One region of the Paenibacillus sp. T2-29 genome, then DNA from elsewhere that is predicted to be linked to it. Evidence: riboswitches for the same ligand, from Rfam matches in the RefSeq annotation. Region 1 holds a riboswitch; the other holds the start of a gene.
What was found. A riboswitch is a leader RNA that binds a small molecule or an ion and turns the genes downstream of it on or off. The one in region 1 is predicted to bind thiamine pyrophosphate.

Region 2: another riboswitch for thiamine pyrophosphate. It lies ahead of tenA (thiaminase II); the one in region 1 lies ahead of ACU1JV_RS15865 (thiamine phosphate synthase).

What each region holds. Positions count from the first base shown of each region.
Region 1 is NZ_JBREVE010000005.1:119,053-123,552, forward strand. Features, by position in the region: gene ACU1JV_RS15860 (ABC-F family ATP-binding cassette domain-containing protein) at 68-1,621, shown strand; TPP riboswitch at 1,707-1,815, shown strand; gene ACU1JV_RS15865 (thiamine phosphate synthase) at 2,132-2,725, shown strand; gene thiO (glycine oxidase ThiO) at 2,783-3,931, shown strand; gene thiS (sulfur carrier protein ThiS) at 3,928-4,131, shown strand; gene ACU1JV_RS15880 (thiazole synthase) at 4,134-4,500, shown strand, end outside.
Region 2 is NZ_JBREVE010000006.1:262,951-267,450, forward strand. Features, by position in the region: gene thiD (bifunctional hydroxymethylpyrimidine kinase/phosphomethylpyrimidine kinase) at 1-8, opposite strand, end outside; gene thiM (hydroxyethylthiazole kinase) at 5-850, opposite strand; gene tenA (thiaminase II) at 876-1,565, opposite strand; TPP riboswitch at 1,700-1,801, opposite strand; gene ACU1JV_RS18440 (NAD-dependent malic enzyme) at 1,872-3,593, opposite strand; gene ACU1JV_RS18445 (glycosyltransferase) at 3,991-4,500, shown strand, end outside.

The DNA.
Region 1 (4,500 bases):
ACGATAGCTATATGAAATAAGAACACTCGGCAATGCCGATGAGACAATAAGGAGCCAAAAACAGCTTATGAGTTTATTGACTGTAGAAAATGTATCCCACAACTTTGGGGACCGTGCGTTATTTAAAAATGTTTCCTTTCGATTACTTGCGGGGGAACGTGTAGGATTGGTAGGAGCAAACGGTGTTGGTAAATCGACACTCATGAACATTCTGACTGGAAAATTGCTTAAAGATGAAGGCAAAGTGGAATGGACTCCACGTGTACGTTATGGCTATCTGGATCAGCACACCAAGCTAACGCCAGGTAAAACAGTACGTGATGTATTAAAAGACGCGTTTCTTCCTTTGTTGGAACTGGAAAAGGAAATGATGCAGATTACGGATAAAATGGGAGAGGCTTCTCCCGAAGAGTTGGAAGTACTGCTGGAACAGATGGGAGAAATTCAAGAGCAACTGGATATGGGGGATTTTTACCTCATTGATGTGAAGGTTGAAGAAATGGCGAATGGATTAGGTCTCTCTGCCATCGGACTGGATCGGGATGTAGCAGCCCTTAGTGGTGGGCAACGGACAAAGGTGCTGCTTGCGAAGTTGCTGTTGGAAAAGCCAAATGTATTGCTGCTGGATGAGCCTACCAACTATTTGGATGTGGAGCATATTGAGTGGCTTACGCGATATTTGAAGGATTATCCTTATGCTTTTATCCTAATTTCACATGATACTGAATTTATGAACCAAGTCGTTAATGTAATCTACCATCTTGAATTTGCTAAGATGACCCGTTATTCAGCTAACTATGAAAAGTTTCTTGAGATGGCGGATCTGAACAAAGCCCAGCATATTGATGCATATGAGAAGCAGCAGGAATATATTAAGAAACAGGAAGATTTTATTCAGCGCAATAAAGCGCGCGCATCTACATCAGGTCGTGCAAAAAGCCGTGAAAAGCAGCTTGATCGGATCGAACGTATTGATAAGCCAGAAGAAGCCGCAAAGCCAACCTTTCAGTTCAAAGAAGCCCGTGCAAGCGGGAAAACAGTTTTTGAGGGTATTGACTTTGAAATTGGCTATACTCATGCCCTTTTGCCTAAAATGTCCATGACGATCGAACGTGGTGAAAAGATCGCAATTGTTGGCTGCAATGGTGTTGGTAAGTCTACGTTACTCAAAACCATTCTGGGGAAAATACCTCCGATCAGCGGAAAAACCTATCAAGGAGATTTTTTGCAGCCCGCTTATTTTGAGCAGGAAGTAAAGGCAGAGAAAATTACACCGATTGACGATGTATGGAATGAATTTCCACATTTGAATCAGCATGAAGTACGAGCGCATTTGGCGCGTTGTGGTTTGAAGAATGAGCATATCACCCGGCCTTTGTCTGCGCTTAGTGGTGGAGAACAGGCTAAAGTCCGCCTTTGTAAACTGTTAATGCGTGAGAGCAACTGGGTACTGTTTGATGAGCCTACCAACCACTTGGATGTCAAAGCAAAGGATGAACTCAAACGCGCTTTGAAGGAATACAAAGGGACCGTATTGCTTGTATCCCACGAACCGGACTTTTACGAGGATTGGGTAACCAAAACGTGGAATGTAGAAGAGTGGTCTAGTAAAGTTAACTAAAATCCAGTTCTGACAGATTTCACACAAGTTGGGGTTTGCAGAATTAGGAAAATATGCTAAGCTATCTTTAGCTGATACAATAAAATAGTCACACTAGGGGAGCCGCCCATGCGGCTGAGACGAAATAAATGGATTTCGGACCCTTTGTACCTGATCTGGGTTATGCCAGCGTAGGGAAGTGAGTACTGTACAAACAAGGTAGTAGCTCTTTACTTTTGTTTGCGCAGGGAACGATATACGTTTACGGATATAATAGTCCGTTTGATTTTGAACGTTTGTCAAGCCACTTCCTTTGGGAAGTGGCTTTTTGCGTTTCGTTCATCCTCATTTGTTCGAGCTTCCGTAGACGGATTTACATATGATCTCCTTTCATTATTGCTGGTACATGTGGCTGGCTCCGTATGATATTACCCAATAGGGAGCTGCAACAATATAGTTCAGCTTATACGATTATTTTATATTTTTTAGTCCAAGTGAGGTGAAAATGAGATCGAATTACACGTAATTACGATGGAAAGTGTCTCCTGTGTGGATGTACCCAAAGTGGCTGCCGCTATTTGTCCTTATATTCATTATGTACACGCGCGTTCGAAACAGAAGGGTGCCTCTGCTTTGCTTTCTTTGACTCGTAGCATGATCAAGCAGGAAGTTCCTTTGCGGCAAATTGTAGTAAATGACCGCGTGGACGTAGCTTTACTTACCTCGGCAGGAGCTGTCCAGCTTCCAGCTAATGGGTTATCTGTGGTGGATGCGAAAAGTCTACTTTCAGAGGGTACACGCTGTGGAGTGTCTGTACATTCCTTGGAGGAGGTGCAGACCGCCGAGCAGGCTGGAGCAGACTATGTACTATTTGGTCATGTATATGAGACCCATTGTAAAGCCGGTCTTGTACCGCGGGGTATAGCACAGCTTGAACGCATTTGCAGATTGTCGGACATTCCGGTGATAGCGCTGGGAGGCATACAACCCCATCATGTTCCAGAGCTTTATCATGCTGGAGCAAGCGGAATTGCGGTGATGTCTGGTATATGGGAAGCAAAGTCACCCGTTGCAGCAGCGATGGAATATAGGCGAATGGTAGATCTTGTAGTTCACAACCTGTAGCAAGAAAACGAGATGAAGGGAAAGCAGAATGCTTACTGGAGAGGAGACGCGGAACATATGTTAAAGACACATACAGAGAAAAAAGCGATAGGACAAGCTGAATGCTTGGTCATAGGCGGAGGTGTGATCGGCAGTTCCATTGCTTATCATGTGGCTAAGGAGGGACGCATTACGATCATGCTGGAACGATGGATCCCTGGTGAGGGAGCATCAGGAGCAGCGGTGGGAATGCTGGCAGCGGAAAGTGAAGAGTTTGCAGACCTTGAGCTGGCACGATTTGCCCGTACAAGTCGAGATGCATTCCCTGACCTTGTCTGTGATTTGGAACGTTTATCGGGTATTTCAGTGGACTTTCGTACAGGAGGATTTGTGACCCCATTTCGTTCGGAAGCAGAGGGCCAAAAACGCTGGAATGCTGCGAATATGCGAGAGGATGATCGTCCCATTTGGTGGGATGCCAAGGAGTTGGCCCGACGGATTCCGGGCTTGGCAGATCAAGTAATTGGGGCTATCTACCGATCAAAGGAGACACAAGTGTCTCCTGTCCAGCTTTGCCGTGCTTATGCAGGGGCAGCTGCGGTGCTGGGAGCAACAATATGGTCTGGAACTCAAGCTGAGGAACTGGTCATACAGGATGGTCGAGTTTGCGGTGTGCGAACGGATAGTGGATTTTTTTCCTGTGATCAGGTCGTGATTGCCGCAGGCTTGGACAGCTTGAAATTGCTAGAACAAATTGGGTTTGATTATCCACTATACCCGGTCAAGGGCGAAGCGGTAGCAGTCTCCTTGAAGGATCATCCGTTGGATTATACCATTTATGCTGACGATATTTACCTCGTGCCTAAACAGAATAACGAGCTTTGGATTGGTGCCACGAGTCTTCCGTATCAATATGACAAAGAGGTGACCGTAGGAGGCTTAAAGGGGCTGTTAGCACGTGCATCTGCCTGGTTGCCGCGTGTACAGGAAGCTTCTTTTGTACGTGCATGGGCGGGCTTGCGTCCGCAGGCAACTGCGGAGCGTCCTTTCATTGGTCCTGTTCCTGGGCTAGAGGGCGTCTATGCTGCAGTCGGGCATTATCGCAACGGTGTCCTGCTTAGTGATGCGACTGGGCGAGCGATGGCAGCTATGCTTAAAGGGGCTGGTGCAGCTGGACTTGGAATAAGTAAATTTTCTTCTGAACTCCTCAAGGAGGAAAGCTTATGAAGCTGATCATTAACGGACAGAGTATGACCATTTCCAATCGAATCACTCGTGTGGATCAATTGCTGCATGAACTTGATTTAAAGGTGAAAACCGTAGTGGTAGAGCTGAATCGGCATATATTGACCCGTGAAGATCATCATGAAACGGTACTTAAGGATGGAGATTGCCTAGAAATCGTACATTTTGTAGGAGGCGGTTGATCATGTTAACCATTGGAAAAGCATCTTTTACCTCAAGGCTGTTGCTAGGAACAGGGAAATTTTCGGATCTGGATATCCAATCCCAAGCTGTAGAGGCTGCTGAGACGGAAATATTAACGTTCGCTGTGCGCAGACTGAATTTGGAGGAACGGGATAAGCAGCATTTTCTCGATACACTGGATTTGAGCCGGTATACACTTCTTCCCAACACAGCGGGGGCAACAACAGCAGAGGAGGCAATCCGTATTGCCAAGTTGGCAAAAGCCTCCGGCTTGTGCGATATGATTAAGGTAGAAGTCATTGGGGATAGCAAGACGCTGTTGCCTGATCCTTTTGAAACATTGAAAGCTAGTGAAAAGTTGCTAGAGG
Region 2 (4,500 bases), on a different contig from region 1:
TCTCTCATCGCGCACCACCTGTTGTACTTGTTCCAGCTTCACGGATCGTGACATGCCCCTCCAGGGAACCAGTATGTAGTTTGGCAAGCTCGTCGAGAAAGGCTATCTGGAAGCTGCCTGGCCCCAGTTTTGCGGTATGTGCTGCGGCTCGGGAAGCTGCTGCACCGTAAAATGCCAAACCTGCTGTACCTGCGAGCAGCAGGTTGGGTTCAATTGCTGCAAACGCACCCAACACAGAGGTCAGCAGGCAGCCTGTTCCGGTTACCTTCGTAAGCAGCGCGTCTCCGCCACTAATCAATCGTACTTCGACCCCATCGGTGATGACGTCCTCTTTTCCAGTGATGACAACCATGGTATGGAGCGTTTGTGCAGCCCGAACTGCCAGATCGACATTACTGCTGTCAGCACTGTTGCCTGCATCTACCCCTTTAATCTCTCGGACTTCTCCGATTAGATGGGCGACTTCGGCTGCATTGCCTCGCACTAGTGAGATTTTTACTTCTTTTAGGATCCGCAGTGCTGACTCGGTTCTAAAGCTCGTCGCTCCCGCACCAACCGGATCCAGCAGAACTGGAACACCATGAGCATTCGCTGATTGTCCAGCAATGATCATGGCATCTACCAGCTCGCGGTTCAGCGTACCGATATTTAACACGACGGCGCCCGCTATTTTTGCCATATCTGCTACTTCCTCGGGTGCATAAGCCATCACCGGGGAAGCGCCCAGCGCATACAGGCCGTTGGCTGTAAAGTTGGTGACCACCACATTGGTTATATTATGAACGAGGGGGTTGCTATTTTGTACCTTTGTCAGGAGATCCGAATAACTTTGTTCCCATATACTCATCATGTTTATCCTCCCTCATCTCTACTGATTATTCCAAGACCGTAGCGCGCATCTGGACGGGCCATTGTTCCTGCTTATAAGCCATATCCCAGAACATATATTCCAGCTGGCAGCTTAGCATAAAATGCTCAATCATCCGCTCTTGCTCAGCAGCCGTGGCGACATTCGCCCAAGCATCCACACGCTCGCGATATTTGGATGTTACATCTTCAATCTGGTTTCCATAGAAACAAATCCACTCATAGAATGGATGAGACTCGTCCGGTCTTACCTCATCCATTAGCCTGCGTCCAATCTCAAGATATGTCCATGGACATGGCAGCAGCACGGCCATGATTTCTCCAAGACTACCTTCATGTGCGACTGTCAGCATATGGCGGATATAATGATGAGCGGACGGAGCGAGTGGATATCCCTGCATCTCTTCATAGGTGACACCTGCGATAGCACAAAAGTTTTGATGCGGATGAACCTCGCTGTTGAGAATAAAAGAGATCTGTTCGTTAAATACAGCCATATCCTCCCGGCTTGTGCTTTTGGAGATCGCGATGCCGTAAATCCGCATGTAGGCGTTCAAATATTCAAAGTCTTGTTTTACATAGTGAATCAGCTGCTCCTTTGTTAAATTTCCTTCAGCAATACCTCTCACAAAGGGATGCTCATAAATGGCTTGAAAAATGCCATCCGCCTGCCGACGAAGTTCTTGCGAAAAACTCATTTCCCCACCTCCAATAAAAATGGAGAACAAGAAGTCCCGTAAGATACAATTCTCGGAACAACGCCAAAAAGCCGCCCCGAAAACTGGAGCGGCTTCAACATAGGTTCAATGCGCAGAAAACGCTTGAAACCTTATATACGAAGGCTCCACTTTCCTACGCTAGTACGAACTAGATCAGGTTCAAAGGGTCCAAGTTCATTCTTGTCTCAGCCATAATGGCTCCCCTAGTGGACTTTCCTATTCTTTTGACTAATACTGTACATTCGTTCCTAGGTTATGTCAAACTGCTTTGATTCCAGTCAAGGATTAATGAGGGTGCTGGATTACACTTTCCACGGCTTTGACCCTTACATATTCCGGTTTCCACATCGCATCCCGAATGGCTTGTTCAATATCTGAAATGTGTGCCTGAGCTACCTGATCCTGAATTGCAGCCTTCGCTACCGCAACCGCAACCGCGAACGAAACATCACGTAATTTTTGGATATGGGGCAGCAGTGCACCGCCAAGTTCATTCGAATCTACGGCGTTGGCAACGGAATCAGCTGCTGCGGTAAACATGGAAGGGGTGATTCTTTTGGCCTTGACCACAATTGCGCCCAGACCTAGCCCCGGGAAGACAAAGGCATTATTCGCCTGTCCAATTTCAAACTTCGTACCGTTATAGGTGACGGGCTCAAAGGGACTTCCGGTAGCAATCAATGCTTTGCCATCAGTCCATCGTATCAAATCTTCGGGTACCGCTTCAGCAAGGTTGGTAGGATTAGACATGGGCATAATGATCGGTCGTTCCACATGCTTTGCCATTTCCTTGATAATCTCTTCAGAAAAGGCACCCGCTACACCGGAAGTTCCAATCAAGATTGTGGGTTTTACCTGACGGATGACCTCCAGCAACGGTATTTTATCATCTTCCGATCGGGCCCATGAGCTGATTTCTTCCTTTTTACGCACATATGGTTTCTGATAATCCAGTACATCTTCCATATCGTCTGTTAACAGTCCGCGATAATCAAAGGCCCAAAATGCCTTGAATGAATCTTCTTCAGGAAGCCCGTCCTCGATCATTGCACCCCGTATTTGGTCGGCGTTACCGATTCCTGCTGCCCCTGGACCAAAGACAAGTATTTTTTGTTCACGTAGCGGAGTTTTAGTGACACCTACCGCCGAAACAATCGCAGCTAATGTCACTGCTCCTGTGCCCTGGATATCATCATTGAAGGTGAGAATGTTTTGACCGTACTTCCCTATAATGTGTCGTGCGTTCACGCTACCCACATCCTCCCAATGCAAAAGCGCCTTCGGGAATTGTGTTAACGTTTTGCTGATAAAGGTATCAATAAATTGATTATAGGCTTCCCCGCGAACTCGTTTATGGCGGTTTCCGATGTACAGGGGATCATTCAGCAGCTTCTCGTTATTCGTGCCGACATCCAGTACAATGGGCAGCACCCGCCCGGGGTGAATGCCTGCCGCAGCTGTATATACAGCGAGTTTGCCAATAGCAATGTTAATTCCCCCGACACCCCAGTCACCAATCCCCAAAATACTTTCCGAATCCGTCACGACGATCAGGTCAACATCCTCACTACTCAAACCGGTATTATAAAACGCCTGTCCAATACCGTTCGGATTATCTATCGATAAATATACGCCCCCAGGGCGGTTGTATTCATGGCTGTATTCTTGAATGGCGGTTCCTACAGTCGGTGTGTAGACTACGGGCAGCATTTCACTCAAATGGTCGGTTAGCAGTCGATAGTAGAGTACGATATTTCGATTGTGAAGGTCGTTAAGTGAGGCATTTTTACGCAGCATGGTGGGTTGTGCCAAGAATTGCTGATATGCCCGAACGCTCTGTTTCTCCAATGAAAGGACAGTGGGAGGAAGAATTCCTTCCAGGCCCAGTTCTTTGCGTTCTTCTTCTGTAAATGCCACTCCTTTGTTCAAAAGAGGGTTTGCTAGCACGTCCTTTCCTCGTAAGGGAGTAGATAATGACCCATCACGATTGACATGGAATGCTTCCATAAAAAGACCTTCTTTCCCTGTATTTTGATAATTATTCATGATGAAAGATGACATGTTATCCATAGTATGGACATGCAAATTGGTTTTATTCTTCTATTTATTTATGACAAAAAGACCATATATATATCTTCTTATTAATCTTATAGAACTAATTTCAGTTTCGGATTCATCTTGTAATTCGCACGTTTATAGTCCTAATGAATCAGGTCCAAATACTCTGTCTTTATCAAATATGAAAATAGATTTTTCTTCTCTTAAATGTTTATATATCAAGGGATGTGAGCTATTTTGTTAAGAAAATATGAAGTATTTGGACATTAATTTAATCTTGCTAAGCAAACATTTTTAATTCTTTTTCAACAAAATAGAATTATTCGGAGGAAAAGGAGAGGTTTGTGTGCAGGGACCTATAGCCATTTTTAGCGATAACAACAGGGCTATTGATTATCCCAATGTGATTTGTTTTTACCAATATATACAGTGCGAGGACACGGAGACCGCTTCAGTCTACGAGGATGCATGTTGCTGCCTGATTGATTATAGGGAGCCGGGGCAAGCCGTGCGGAAAGCTAATCAGATCCGTAGCCAATTTCCGCAAATGCCATTGCTATTGGTGACGGATGTAACCTTTCCGTTCAGTGATCAGCATATGGTGCAAATTATCGGAGTAGGCCGATTGCGTCTGCTATTTTGGCAAGCCAATGATACCGAAGAAATCATTTCTGAAATACAAAGCTTGCTCTATCCCGAGTATTCGACCAAAAGCCAACATGTTGCATTCATCTTATCTGTATATAACGAAGAGAAACGTTTTGTTCATGTCAAAACCTTTGCTGAGCGACTGCAAACCTTTATCCGCAGCCATATTATAGAGGGTTCGATTTATCTCATTGATGATGGTAGTCAC